One region of the Cellulosimicrobium sp. GQ32 genome, then DNA from elsewhere that is predicted to be linked to it. Evidence: predicted binding sites of a transcription regulator. Region 1 holds the regulator's gene; the other holds the start of a gene.
What was found. Region 1 encodes Rex, which represses fermentation and respiration genes when NADH is low (regulators of the CRP and FNR family bind a similar motif). Its sites were predicted from a motif close to CTTGTGAANNNNTTCACAAG; they were not measured.
Positions count from the first base shown of each region.

Region 1 (7,238 bases):
AGCGCGTCGACGAAGGGTGCCGCCCGTCCGCTCGCGGTCGCCCAGGGCGCCATGAGCAGGGCGGTGAAGACGGCGATGACGGCGGCGAAGACCGTGACCGCGAGGCGTGCGGGCGACTGCCGGGCGAGGCGGTCGACGATCTCCCGCCCCTTGAACAGGCGCCCGGTCATGCTCGTCGGCATGGAGCCTCCCTCACCACTCGCGTCACTCTGCCACGGGCCCGGTGGCCCGTCATGTCGCCGCTCCGGCGCCGGGACATCATGCCGCTTCCGGTGCCCCCGCGCCGCACCGGGGTCCGGTGACCGGTCCGTCGGGGCGGGCGCGCGCCGTCGGGCGCTACCGTGAGCCATGCCCACGACCGACCCCACGTCGTCGCCCGCCCCGACCGGTGCGGGCGCCGCGGCGCCCGGATCCTGCGTCGTGTGGAGCCCCGAGCTCCTCGGCTACGACTTCGGCCACGGCCACCCCATGGCCCCCGCGCGGCTCGACCTGACGATGGGTCTGGTGCGCGCGCTCGGTCTGCTCGACGGCGACGCGGCGCCCGCGGTGCTGCGACCCGAGCCCGCGAGCGACGACGTGCTGGAGCTCGTGCACGACCCCGAGTACGTCGCGGCCGTGCGCGCGGCGTCCGAGCACGGGACGCCCGACCCGGCCCGAGGGCTCGGCACCGAGGACGACCCGGTCTTCCCCGGGATGCACGAGGCGGCCGCCCGGATCGTCGCGGGCTCGTACGAGGCGGCGGGCCAGATCGCCGCCGGCCGCGTCGCGCACGGAGTGAACGTCGCGGGGGGCATGCACCACGCCAAGGCGGGCGCGGCGTCGGGCTTCTGCGTCTACAACGACGCGGCCGTCGCGATCCGCCGCCTGCTGGACGACGGCGTCGCGCGCGTCGCCTACGTGGACCTCGACGCGCACCACGGCGACGGGGTGGAGGAGGCGTTCTGGGACGACCCGCGCGTCCTCACGGTCTCCGTCCACCAGAGCGGCGCGACGCTCTTCCCCGGGACGGGTCACCCGACCGACGTCGGCGGACCCGGTGCCGAGGGGACGGCGGTCAACGTCGCGCTCCCGCGCCGCACCGACGGTGCCCGCTGGCTGCGCGCGGTCGACGCCGTCGTGCCGCCCGTGCTGCGCGCGTTCCGCCCCGAGGCGCTCGTCACCCAGCACGGGTGCGACGCGCACGGCGAGGACCCGTTGTCCGACCTCGACGTGTCAGTCGACGCGCAGCGCACCGCCCTCGGGTGGGTGCACGACCTCGCGCACGAGCTCGCCGACGGCCGGTGGCTCGCGCTCGGCGGCGGCGGGTACGCGATCGCGCGCGTCGTCCCGCTCGTGTGGTCGGCCGTCGTGGGGGAGGTCGTGCACCGGCCCGTGACGGCAGGCGAGCCGCTGCCGGAGGAGTGGCGCGCGCGCGTCGCCGAGGTCGCGGGGTTCGACGCGCCGCTCGCGTTCGGCCCGCCGGTCGACGTGCGGCGCTGGAGCAGCGGCTACGACCCGGACGACGACGTCGACCGCGCCGTCGCGGCCACGCGTCGCGCCGTCTTCCCGCTCCTCGGCCTGGACCCGCACTTCGACTGAGGTCGGTGGCGGGCGGCCCCTCCCGGGAGCGCTGCGGGCACCCACGGGCTGCGGCGTACCGGGGCGCGAGCGCGAGCGGGTAGTCTAGGGGGCGGATTTCTCTCGTGTTGGTCGGCTCGCGGCGCCCTCGTGGTCGCCGGGCGCCCCGATCAACCGTGGACCACACGCGGCCGGTCGACCGGTCGCCGACCGACACGCCGCTCGAGCATTGCGAGGACCGTATGGGCTCCGTCATCAAGAAGCGCCGCAAGCGCATGGCCAAGAAGAAGCACCGCAAGCTGCTTCGCAAGACGCGTCACCAGCGTCGTAACAAGAAGTGACGTCGCGCGCGTCCTGACGCGCCGACCCGCCGTCGAGCCCGGCCCCTCCCGAGGGGACCGGGCTCGACGTGTCTCCGGCGGTCACCGAGGTCGACCCCTGGGAGCGCGGGGTAGAGCCGTGGTTGGCCGAGGTAGAGCCGTGGTTGGCCGAGGTAGAGCCGTGGTTGGCCGAGGTAGAGCCGTGGTTGGCTGACGTGGAGCCCCCGTCGTGCCCGACGACGGTGGGTCGCCTCCCGGGGTCGGTCGCGCCTCCCCAGACCCTGGCGGTACGGGGGAGGTAGCCCGCGAGCAGTGGCCCGAGGCGCGCGACGACCCGGGTGAGACCCCGTCCACCCCACCCAGTCCCACGCCGTCGGTCACAAGAACCAGGCCTCTACCTCGCCGGACCAGGCCTCTACCTCGCCGGGCCAGGCCTCTACCTCGGCTGACCAGGGCTCTACCTCGGACTACCAGGCCTCTACCTCGCGTGACCAGGGTTCTCCCTTGTTGGGGTGAGGGCGCTGGCTCGGGGGAGCGGGGTGGTCAGAGGCGGGCGATGCGGCGGTCGACGGCGCGGCGGACCGAGCGCAGGACGAGGGCCGCGGCCCAGGCGGCGCCCGCCCAGCTCGCGGTGCGGACGCTGCTGCGGGCGACGCGACGACGCCGGCCGCGGAACTCGCGGATGGGCCAGCCGACGTCCTGCGCGTGCCGGCGCAGCCGCGCGTCGGGGTTGATGGGGCAGGGGTGCCCGACCGTCTCCATCATCGTGACGTCGTTGAGCGAGTCGCCGTAGGCGTAGGACGCCGCGAGGTCGATGTCCTCGCGCTCGGCGAGCGCGCGCACCCCGGCGGCCTTGGCGCGGCCGTGCATCATGTCGCCGACGAGGCGCCCCGTGTAGAAGCCGTCCTCGTGCTCCGCGACGGTGCCGAGCGCGCCGGTCGTGCCGAGGCGACGGGCGATGAGCTCGCCGATCTCGACCGGGGTCGCGGAGACGAGCCACACCTGGTGCCCCGCGGCGAGGTGCTCGTCGAGCAGGCGGCGGGTGCCGGGATAGATGCGCAGCGAGAGGACCGTGTCGTAGACCTCCTCGCCGATGGCCGTGACCTCGGCGACGGAGCGCCCCGCGATGAGCGCGAGCGCGCGCGACCGGATGCGGTCGATCTGCTGCTTGTTCTCGCCGAACATGAGGTAGCGCGCCTGGTGCACGGCGAAGCGCACGATGTCGAGCGTCGAGAAGAACTCGCGCTGGTACAGGGCGCGGGCGAGGTGGAACGACGACGCGCCACGGATGATCGTGTTGTCGACGTCGAAGAACGCGGCGGTGCGGTGCGCGGGGGCGGGCGAGGTGCGCCGCGCGGCGGGTGCGTCCTCGGGGTCCGTCGACCCGGGGGTCGGGACGGGGCCCGGACCGGAAGACGTCGCCATAGCCCCACTCTAGGCGTTCGTCGGACCGGTCCGGGGGCGGCCCCTCGTACCCTGGGAGGCGTGAGCACCTCCGACACCCCGGCTCCTCCCGTCCTCCTCTACGGCCGCGCGGGGTGTCACCTGTGCGACGACGCGCGCGCGGTCGTCGAGGCGGTGTGCGCCGAGGCGGGGGTCGCGTGGGCCGAGGTGGACGTGGACGCGCCGGGCGCGGACCCGGCGCTGCGCGAGCAGTACGGCGAGTACGTCCCGGTCGTGACGGTCGGCGGCGTCCAGCAGGGGTTCTGGCGGGTCGACGCGCGTCGGCTCGCTCGCGCGGTGGGTCGGATTTCGACGGCGCGCGCGGACCTGGGATGATTCCTCCCGGTGGAGCGCGACCGTCGACGAGGACGGTCCCAGGACGACGGGGTGACGGGTGGCTGAGCAGGTAGTCGGTGAGGTGACGGCGCCGGGTATCCCGAGCGCGACGGTGGCGCGGCTCCCGTCCTACCTACGGGCGCTGCGGGACCTCGTGGCGCGGGGAGTGGCGACGACGTCGTCGGTCGAGCTCGCGGAGCTCTCCGGGGTCGGTCCGGCGCAGCTCCGCAAGGACCTGTCGTTCCTGGGCTCGTTCGGCACGCGCGGCGTCGGCTACGACGTCGACTCGCTCGCGCAGTACATCACCGAGGCGCTGGGGCTCGTGGACGAGCACCGCATCGCGATCGTCGGGATCGGCAACCTGGGGCACGCGCTCGCGAACTACTCGGGCTACGAGCAGCGCGGCTTCCACGTCGCGGCTCTCCTCGACGCGTCACCGGACGTCGTCGGGACGCGGGCGGCGGGTCTCGTCGTCGAGCACGTCGACGTGCTCGAGGAGGTCGTGGCGCGCGAGAAGGTGTCGATCGTGGTCCTCGCGACGCCCGCGGCGCACGCGCAGTCCGTGGCGGACCGCGTCGTCGCGGCCGGCGTGCGGGAGATCCTCAACTTCGCGCCGCGCGCGCTCCAGGTGCCCGCGGACGTCGACGTGCGCGGTGTGGACGTCGGCAGCGAGCTCCAGATCCTCGCGTTCCACTCCCAGGCCCGCGCGCTCGCGGCGGCCCAGGACCGCTGAACGACGAGGGGCCGCGTGCTGGTGCACGCGGCCCCTCGGGCGGCACCCCTGCCGGTGGGTGCAGTGTTCCGGGGAAGGTCCCGGGAAGGGTCCCGGGAGTCGGTCGTCAGCCCTGCTTGATGGCCGAGACGTCGAGCGCGATCTTGATCTTGTCGCCGACGAGCACGCCGCCGGTCTCGAGCGCGGCGTTCCAGGTCAGGCCGAACTCCTTGCGGGAGATCTCGGTCGTCGCCTCGAACCCGGCGCGCGCGTTGCCGAACGGGTCGGTCGCGGTGCCCGCGAACTCGGTCTCGAGCTCGACCGGCTTGGTCACGCCGTTGATGGTCAGGTCGCCCGCCACGACGTAGTCGTCGCCGTCGCCGGAGATGCTGGTCGACGCGAAGCTCCACGTCGGCTTGTTCTCGGCGTCCCAGAAGTCCGCGCTGCGCAGGTGGTTGTCGCGGTTCGCGTCGCCCGTGCTCACGGACGCCGCGTCGAGCTCGGCGGTCACGGAGGTCGACTCGAGGTCGTCGCCCACGGTGATGGTGCCGGCCGTGATGGCGAGCGTGCCGCGCACCTTGGAGATGCCGGCGTGGCGGACCGTGAAGGCCGCCTGCGAGTGGGACGAGTCGAGGGCGTAGGTACCGGCGTTGAGTCCGGCGGGCAGCGGCGTGGCCATGGGTGCTCCTGAGGGGGTCGTGGGTCCCGGGGGACCGGACTTGGTTGAAGGTTCAACTTCGTACGAGCGTATCAACAGCAGGGGGTGATCCGTCTATTCCCGGTGGGGTGGAAGAATGTTCCGCGAGGTTCCGCCCCCGAACCGACCCCGTCCGCGAGCGCCCGAGGACCTATGACCAGCAACGACGTCGACGCCCAGCCGACGACGACCGGAAGCACCGCCGCGACCGCGAGCGAGCAGCCTCGCTGGCTCGACGCCGAGCAGCAGCGCCTGTGGCGCGCCTACCTCGACGGGACCGTGCGCTTCATCGAGTCGCTGGGGCGCGACCACGAGGAGCGGTCGGAGGTCTCGCTCAACGAGTACGAGCTCCTCGTGCGCCTCTCGGAGAGCCCCGACCACACGCTGCGCATGTCCGCGCTCGCCGACGGGCTCGCGCGCTCCCGCAGCCGCGTCACCCACACCGTGGCGCGCATGGAGGCGCGCGGGCTGGTCCAGCGCTCGGCGAGCACCGGCGACCGACGTGGGGTCAACTGCGCGATGACGCCCGAGGGCTACCGTGTGCTCGTGGCATCCGCCCCGGCGCACGTGGCCGCCGTGCGTCGGTTCATGGTCGACGTGCTCACGCCGGAGCAGTTCCGTGCGCTCGGCGAGGCGATGGCGGCCGTCGCCGAGGCGTGCAAGGCGGACCGCGACTCCTGACGCCGCGGTCGCCTCGGGGTCGTCCGAGGCGCGTCCCGGGAGCGTCTCGGGGCGACTGGTTCGCCGGTGCGGGTCCGGGCCCCGGAGTGCGGGACACTGGTACGCATGGTCTCCACCATCGTCCACCTCCTGCGCCACGGCGAGGTCCACAACCCCGACGGCGTCCTCTACGGCCGCATCCCCGGCTACCACCTCTCCGAGCGAGGCCACGAGATGGCCCGCCGCGTCGCTGCGCACCTCGCGGGCGAGCCCGGTCCCGACGGCGCGTCGCGCCCTCGTGCGGACCTTGCCGTCGTCGTCGCGTCGCCGCTCCAGCGTGCCCAGGAGACGGCCACGCCTGCCGCCGAGGCGTTCGGCCTCGAGCTCGGCACCGACGAGCGGCTCATCGAGGCCGCGAACCACTTCGAGGGCATGACCTTCGGCGTCGGGGACGGGTCGCTGCGCCACCCGCAGCACTGGCGCTTCCTGTGGAACCCGTTCCGGCCGTCCTGGGGTGAGCCGTACACCGAGCAGGTCGCGCGCATGCGAGCCGCGGTCGCGGACGCCCGGGACAAGGCCGCGGGCCACGAGGCCCTCCTCGTGAGCCACCAGCTCCCCGTGTGGCTCACGCGCCTGAGCTTCGAGAACCGCCGCCTGTGGCACGACCCGCGCAAGCGGCAGTGCTCGCTCGCGTCGCTCACGTCGCTGCACTTCGAGGACGACCGCCTCGTCGGCGTGCACTACTCCGAGCCGGTCGCCGACCTCCTCCCGGGCGCCGCGACCGTCGCGGGGGCGTGACGTCGGTCATGTCTCGCGCCGTCGTCGCCGTCCGGACGCCCGAACCGTCCCGTTCGGGCGTGGCGGAGGTCACGTCTCTCAGGTGGCGTCCAGGAACCCCGGGCAGGGTGCCTCCCGTGATGACGCCGTGACCGCCAGCTCGCGCGCGCGTGACCCGCGCGCCCTCCCGCCCGTCCGCCGCGTGCTGACCGCGGGCGTCGTGGTCGCCGCGACGCTCGGCCTCGCGGCGTGCGCCCAGGACTCCGGCGCGACGACGGACGTCGTCGGGCAGGGCTACGTCTCCGGCGACGGCTCGGTCCGCACCTGGGACGCCGGCGAGCGGGGCGACGTCGTCGCGCTCACCGGCACGGACTACGAGGGCGAGCAGGTCGACACCAGCGCCTGGCTGGGAGACGTCGTCGTCCTCAACACCTGGTACGCGGCGTGCGCGCCGTGCCGCGCCGAGGCCCCCGACCTCGTGGCGCTCGCGAACGACCGCGCCGACGACGGCGTGCAGGTGCTCGGCATCAACACGACCGACGAGGCGGGTGCCGCGCAGGCGTTCCAGCGCCGGTTCGAGGTGCCCTACCCGTCGATCGACGACCGCAGCGGGGAGGTCGTCGCGGCGCTCTCCGGCACCGTGCCGCTCCAGGCCGTGCCGTCGACGGTCGTGCTCGACCGCGAGGGCCGCGTCGCGGCGCGCGTCATCGGGCTCGCCGAGGGCTCGACCCTGAAC
Region 1 covers NZ_JCAXEP010000001.1:45,069-52,306, reverse strand. Annotated here, with positions in the region: gene AC6CH9_RS00260 (TrkH family potassium uptake protein) at 1-182, opposite strand, end outside; gene AC6CH9_RS00255 (acetoin utilization protein AcuC) at 349-1,578, shown strand; gene AC6CH9_RS00250 (30S ribosomal protein bS22) at 1,800-1,898, shown strand; gene AC6CH9_RS00245 (HAD family hydrolase) at 2,421-3,302, opposite strand; gene AC6CH9_RS00240 (glutaredoxin family protein) at 3,363-3,656, shown strand; gene AC6CH9_RS00235 (redox-sensing transcriptional repressor Rex) at 3,715-4,389, shown strand; gene AC6CH9_RS00230 (YceI family protein) at 4,496-5,047, opposite strand; gene AC6CH9_RS00225 (MarR family winged helix-turn-helix transcriptional regulator) at 5,219-5,746, shown strand; gene AC6CH9_RS00220 (histidine phosphatase family protein) at 5,852-6,523, shown strand; gene AC6CH9_RS00215 (TlpA family protein disulfide reductase) at 6,651-7,238, shown strand, end outside.

Region 2 (7,238 bases), on a different contig from region 1:
GTGGCGAAGTGCTGGGCGACGGTCATGCCGTCGGCGTCGAAGAACGCGGGGTTGGACTTGACGACCTCGGGCGCGCCCGCGTCGCCCGGGTGCTCGCCGAGCGACAGGAGCGAGAGCGTCGTCGGCGTGAGGTAGTCGGTCGTGACGAGCCACAGGTCGTCGGTGTCGACGGGGTCGACCGCCCCGACGGCGACCGTGCCGAGCTCCGGCAGGCCCGGGATCTCGGAGCGCACCCATGGCGCGTCGGCGGTCTCCTGCCCGACGGCGGTCCCCGCGCCCCCGGGGGCAGAGGCGTCCGGAGGCGTCAGCACGTGCAGGCGGTTCTTCACGTCGTCGAGCACGTTGACCACGAGGTGGTGACGCGTCCACGTGGCGCCGGCGAGAGACGTCGTCGCTGTGGGCTCGAAGAGCACGGTGAAGCCGCGGTCGCCCGCGAGGAAGTCGTCGAACCGGGCCGCGAGGAGCGACCCGGCGCGGTACGTGGTGCCGCCGACCGTCCAGTCGTCGCGCAGCTCGACGAGCAGCCACTCGCGCCGCACGCCGACCTCGGCGGAGTCGGGCACGTCGATCTTCGTGAGGCGCTGCTCGGGCGTGCCGGTGCGCTCGGCGAGGTAGAGCTCGTCGGAGTAGAACGCCTTGGAGCGGTGGACGAAGTCGCGCTCGAACCCGGGCGTGTGGGAGCGCCAGGCGGAGATGTACATGTCCTCGTCGGTGCCCTCGTAGACGGGCACCGCGGCGTCGAGCGGGGTGCCGCGCGTCCAGCGCTTGACCACGCGCGGGTACCCGGACGGCGTGAGCGTGCCCTCGCCGAAGTCGGTGAAGACGTAGACGGTGTCGGCGTCGACCCAGCCGAGCGAGCCCTTGGCCTCGGCGCGGTGGAAGCCGCCGTCCTCCGGCGCGACGAACCGCTTCTCGACGAGGTCGAACTCGCGCGTGACGTCGGCGTCGGAGCCGCCGGGGGAGAGCTCGACGAGCGCGTGGCGCCACGGCGCGCCCGCGTCGAGCTGCTCGGGCGTCGGGCGCAGGACGCTCGCGCCGTGCCAGACCCACGACTCGCCCTCGGCCGCGGCGAGCGCGTCGAGGTCGAGCACGGTCTCCCACTCGGGGTCGTCCGTGCGGTAGGACTCGAGGGTCGTGCGGCGCCACACGCCGCGCTCGTGGTGCGCGTCGCGCCAGAAGTTGTAGTACCGGTCCCCGATCTTGGAGACCTCGGGGATCTTGGCGTCGGAGTCGAGCACCTCACGGATCGCGCGCTCGGTCGTGGCGAACTCGTCGGCGGCCTCGAGCGTGTCGGCGACCTCGGCGTTGCGCGCGCGGACCCAGGCGAGGGCCTCGTCGCCCTCGACGGCCTCGAGCCAGAGGTACGGGTCGTGGGGCGCGCCGTCGTCGGGGAGCGCGGTCTCGGCGGGGTTCTGTGGCGCGGGCGCAGGGCTCGTCGTCTGCTCGGCGGTCATGGTCCCCCACCCTACGGCGCGCGGGCGGTGGTGCGGAGGTCACCAGGGGGCCGGGACCTTGGGCCTCGAACGGTCGCCGGGCCTTGTCCGACCGGGTGCCTTGTGAAAACATTCACAAGTAGAGAGACCGCTGAAGGAGCCGGGGCAATCCGGCCCTGGCAGCACCCGCGGCCCGACGCCCGGCCCCGACCGGGCACCGGAGGGGACGCATGAGCGCGAAGAGCGCCGGCACGAAGGTCGAGAACCGCACCGAGGACACCCGCACGACGCAGGAGATCGACGTCCTCGTCGAGCGAGCCCGCAAGGCGCTCGACCAGTACATGAGCCTCACGCAGGAGGACGTCGACCGGATCGTCCTCAAGGCGTCCGTCGCGGGCCTGCACCAGCACGGCCACCTCGCGCAGATGGCCGTCGCCGAGACCGGGCGCGGCGTGTTCGAGGACAAGGCGACCAAGAACATCTTCGCGTGCGAGCACGTGCCCAACTCGATGGCGAACCTCAAGACGGTCGGCATCATCGGCCGTGACGAGCTCACGGGCGTCGTCGAGATCGCCGAGCCCGTCGGCGTGGTGTGCGCGGTGACGCCGGTGACCAACCCGACGTCGACCACGATCTTCAAGTCGCTCATCGCGCTCAAGACGCGCAACCCCGTCGTGTTCGCGTTCCACCCGAGCGCGCAGCGCTCGTCCGTCGAGGCGGCCCGCATCGTGCGCGACGCCGCGGTGGCGGCCGGCGCGCCCGAGGACTGCATCCAGTGGGTCGAGCACCCGTCGATCGAGGCGACCAACACGCTCATGCACCACCCGGGCGTCGCGCTCATCCTCGCGACGGGCGGCAACGGCATGGTCCGTGCGGCCTACTCGGCGGGCAAGCCCGCGCTCGGCGTCGGCGCGGGCAACGTGCCCGCCTACGTCGAGAAGAGCGCCGACCTCGGCCGTGCGATCAACGACGTCGTCATGTCGAAGGCGTTCGACAACGGCATGGTGTGCGCGTCGGAGCAGGCGCTCATCCTCGACGACGTGATCTACGACGACGCGATGCGCGAGCTGGCTCGCCTGCACGCCTACCGCGCGACGCCCGCGGAGAAGGCGATGCTCGAGCGCCTGATCTTCGGGGTCGAGGCGAACGGCACGAACTGCGCCGGTGCCAAGCTCAACCCGAAGGTCGTCGGCAAGTCGCCCGTGTGGATCGCGCGCGAGGCCGGCTTCGAGGTCCCCGACGACACGTCGATCATCCTCGCGGAGATCGACGACGTCGGCCCGGACGAGCCGCTGAGCCGCGAGAAGCTCACGCCCGTCCTCGCCGTGCTGCGCGCGCGCGACACCGAGCACGGCGTCCGCCTGGCGGAGCGCATGGTCGAGCTCGACGGCCTGGGCCACTCGGCCGCCATCCACACGGCCGACCAGGAGCTCGTCGAGCGCTACGGCTCGCGGGTCAAGGCCGTGCGCGTGCTGTGGAACAGCCCGACGTCGCTCGGCGGCATCGGCGACATCTACAACGCGCTGCTCCCGTCGCTCACGCTCGGGTGCGGCAGCTACGGCGCGAACTCGGTGTCGAACAACGTGTCGGCGGTCAACCTCATCAACGTCAAGCGGATCGGGCGGCGCAACAACAACATGCAGTGGTTCAAGGTGCCCGCCAAGACGTACTTCGAGCCGAACTCGATCCAGTACCTCGCGCAGATGCGCGACGTGCACCGCGTCACGATCGTCACCGACAAGGTCATGAGCCGCATCGGCGTCGTCGACCGCGTGCTCGACGTCCTCGCTCGCCGCGAGGAGAAGGTCGCGATCCAGATCATCGACGCGGTCGAGCCGGAGCCGAGCGTCGGCACCGTGAACCGCGGCGCCGAGTCGATGCGCGACTTCGAGCCCGACACGATCATCGCGATCGGCGGCGGCTCGCCCATGGATGCCGCCAAGGTCATGTGGCTGCGGTACGAGCACCCGGAGATCGAGTTCTCCGACATGCGCGAGAAGTTCTTCGACGTCCGCAAGCGCGCGTACAAGTTCCCCGAGCTCGGGGGCAGGGCGAAGCTCGTGTGCATCCCGACGTCGTCGGGCACCGGCGCGGAGGTGACGCCGTTCGCGGTCATCACCGACCCGGAGACGGGGTTCAAGTACCCGCTCGCGGACTACGCGCTGACCCCGACCGTCGCGATCGTCGACCCCGTCCTGACGGACACCATGCCCGCCAAGCTCGCGGCCGACTCGGGCTTCGACGCCCTCACGCACGCGACCGAGGCGTTCGTCTCCGTCTACGCGAACGACTTCACCGACGGGCTGTGCCTCCAGGCCATCAAGATGGTCTTCGAGCACATCGAGGACTCGGTCACGCAGGGGGCGGCGGCCCCGAAGGCGCGCGAGAAGATGCACAACGCGGCGACCATCGCGGGCATGGCGTTCGGCTCGGCGATGCTCGGCATCGTGCACGCCATGGCACACACCGTGGGCTCGACGTTCCACCTCGTGCACGGGCGCACCAACGCGGTGCTCCTGCCGCACGTGATCCGCTACAACGGACAGGTGCCCACCAAGCTCACGAGCTGGCCCAAGTACGAGCGCTACGTGGCGCCCGAGCGGTTCCAGGAGATCGCGAAGCACCTCGGTCTGCCGGCCGCCACCCCGGAGGAGGGCGTCGAGTCGTACGCGAAGGCGGTCGAGGAGCTGCGCGCCAAGGTGGGCATCGAGCCCACGTTCGCCGCACAGGGAGTCGACGAGACGGCGTTCCTGAGCCGCCTGGACGACCTCGCGCTCCGGTCGTTCGAGGACCAGTGCGCCCCCGCGAACCCGCGGATGCCCGTCCTGGAGGACATGCGCGACATCCTCGTCGCGGCCTACCGCGGCAGCAGCCGCGAGGTCGTGCGCGCGGAGCGTCTCGCGGCCCACGAGGCCGCGAGCGCCGAGGACCGGCAGGCGGCCGCCCCGCCTGCCAAGGACGGGCAGGCGGCGACCCCGCCTGCCGAGACCGTGGCGGCCGGCTGACCCTTCCCGGCCCCACGAACCCGGAGCCCGACGGCGCGAGTCCCCTTTCCGCCGTCGGGCTCCGTCGCGCTCGCGGCCGCTCGACATGTGCTATCTATAGGTAGCGTGAGGAGTCGTTCGGGAGCAGGTTGATACCCATAAGTCTGTAGACCGAGGAGTAGCGCTGGGCGACGGTTGCACGCGTGCAAGGAGATCTTCAGCGTGCGTTGGGTGAGAACCTGCGAGCCCTCCGGGTCCGCAGAGGGATGAGCCAGGAGGACTTCGCCGAGTTCCTGGGGGTGCACCGCACCTACATGGGCGGGATCGAGCGCGGTGAGCGCAACTTGACCCTTCGTTCGGTCGAGAAGCTCGCCGAACGGCTGGAGACGGACCCCGTGTCGCTGCTCCGTCCACCGGCTCCCTGACCGCACGGTCGGCCGTGTCGGACGCGCCGGGCATCATGGTCGGCGTCGCCCGGGGGAGGTGAACGGCATGACCGACGTGCTCGACGGCACGACAGGGGGATCAGCAGTGGGGGTTTCGCCGCTCCGCAGGCCGTCCTGGCAGGTGGACGACTGCCCGCCGTGGTGCGCCGTGGTGCACGAGGAGAGCGACCACCCGCACGACCGCAAGCATGTCAGCGCCGAGGTCGCGGTACCTGTCGCGGCGCTCGCCGAGCACGCGCCGCCGGGCGGTGACCGGAGGGACGAGTGGCGGGCGACCGAGCTCGTGCTCTCCCTCCACCGCCGCGACGCCTCCCACGAGACCTGGGTCTACGCGGGCGACGGGTTCGAGCAGCGGATAGAGGTCCTGCTCGGTGACATGTGGCGGGTCGTCGAGGCGTTCGAGCACCTCATGGAGGGTCTGCCGCCGGAGTCATGACGCCTCTCGGGGTCAGCCGCCACCGGGGCGCACGAGTCCGGCCTCGTAGGCCAGGATGACGAGCTGCACCCGGTTGGTCAGCCCGACCTTGGTGAGCAGCGAGCGCACGTGGCTCTTCACCGTCGCCTCGGTGAGGTGCAGCTCCGCGCCGATCTCGCGGTTCGAGAGCCCGCGCGCGACGGCGAGCAGCACCTCACGCTCGCGGGGCGTCGCCGCGGCCAGACCGTTCGCGGGCGCGCCGGTCTCGGCGGCGTCGGGCCCGAGCGGCGCGAGCCGAGCGAGCTCGACGTACGTCGAGATGATGCGCCCGGTGACGGCCGGGTCCAGCAGCGAGTCGCCCGCGCGGACGCGGTGCACGGCGTCGACGAGCGTCTGCGGGTCCGCGTCCTTGAGGAGGAACCCCGCCGCCCCGGCACGCAGCGCGCCGTACACGTACTCGTCGTCGTCGAAGGTCGTCAGGACGAGCGTGCGCACGTCGGCGAGCTCGGGGTCCGCGACGATGCGCGCGGTCGCCTCGATGCCGTCGAGGCGCGGCATGCGCACGTCCATGAGCACGACGTCGGGCCGCAGCGCGCGCGCCATCGCCACCGCGGTCTCGCCGTCCCCGGCCTCGCCGACGACGGTCACGTCCGGCTCGTTGTCGAGGATCATGCGCAGGCCGAGCCGGATCGTCGACTGGTCGTCCACGACGACGACGCGGACCGGGGGGAGCGTGGCGCCGGTCCCGTCGGCGCCCGGCGCGAGGGCGGTCACGCGGTCTCCCGGGGGATGCGCGCCTCGACGGTCCAGCCGCCGCGCCCGTCCGGGCCGGCGGACAGCTCGCCCCCGGCGGCGAGCGCGCGCTCCCGCATGGAGGTCAGGCCGTGCCCCTGGCGCCCCTCGGCGCTCGGCAGGGGAGGGCCCGGGTCGTGGACGCGCAGGCGCAGGTCGGGGGCGTCGTCGGTCAGCGTCACGGTGACGCCGCGGGCGAGCGAGTGGAGCAGCACGTTGGTCAGGGCCTCCTGGGCGATGCGGACGAGGGCGAGGCCGGACTCGGCGCTCGTCGTCGGCCACGGGCGGGGCAGCGTGAGGTCGACGGCGCGGCCCGCGTCGCGCAGGCGGCGCGCGGCCGCGCGGAGCTCGTCGGGCGCGCGGGCGCCGTCCGGCGTCGGCGCGAGGGCCGCCGTCCCGCCGTCGGCCTCGGTGCCGCGGCGCAGCACCTGCACGACCGAGCGCATCGCGGTCAGCGCCTGCTTGCCCTCGTCGCTGATCCAGCGCACGGCCTCGGCGGGAGCCTCGGGCTGGTTCGCCGCGACGCGGTCCGCGGCCTGTGCCCGCACGACGATCGCGGACATGTGGTGCGCGACGACGTCGTGCAGCTCGCGCGCGATCCGCGTGCGCTCGGCGAGCACGGCGCGCTCGGCCAGCTCGGCCTGGAGCGCCTGGAGCTCGGCGTTGCGCTCGCGCAGCCGGTCGGACGTCAGCGCGAGACGGCGGAAGAAGTAGCCCGCCGCGACCGCGCCCAGGACGAGCGCGAGGGCGAGGAGCACGTCCGACGGCGACTGGGCGAGCCCGGTCCATCGGGGGAAGAACGGAGTCGGGGGGAACGTCAGGTGCGGGCGCTCCCAGAGCTGCGTCGCGAACGCCGAGAGACCGCCCGCGAGGCCGGCGAGCGCCCACGGGACGGCGCCCGAGCGGGTCGCGGCGAACCCCGCGACCAGGAGCGGGAGGAGCTCGAACGGCGTCTGCATGGTCCACGGCAGGGCGAGGGGGTAGAGCATCGCCGTCGCCCAGAAGAGCGGCCCCGGCACGACCCGCCGCAGGGCGAGGGTCAGGACGATCCACAGCCCCGCCACGCGGTACGACTCGGGGTGACGGGGATACCAGTAGTCGCCGCTCTCCATCACCATGATGACCGCGAACCACACGAGGCCCGCAGCGAGCGCGGTCACGAGGTCCT
Region 2 covers NZ_JCAXEP010000004.1:44,315-51,552, reverse strand. Annotated here, with positions in the region: gene AC6CH9_RS08400 (prolyl oligopeptidase family serine peptidase) at 1-1,454, opposite strand, end outside; gene adhE (bifunctional acetaldehyde-CoA/alcohol dehydrogenase) at 1,664-4,438, shown strand; gene AC6CH9_RS08390 (helix-turn-helix domain-containing protein) at 4,621-4,842, shown strand; gene AC6CH9_RS08385 (DUF6907 domain-containing protein) at 4,910-5,299, shown strand; gene AC6CH9_RS08380 (response regulator) at 5,312-6,052, opposite strand; gene AC6CH9_RS08375 (sensor histidine kinase) at 6,049-7,238, opposite strand, start outside.
Region 2: adhE (bifunctional acetaldehyde-CoA/alcohol dehydrogenase) is a predicted target of Rex. The motif match lies at 1,554-1,573, and genes of this name have one in related genera.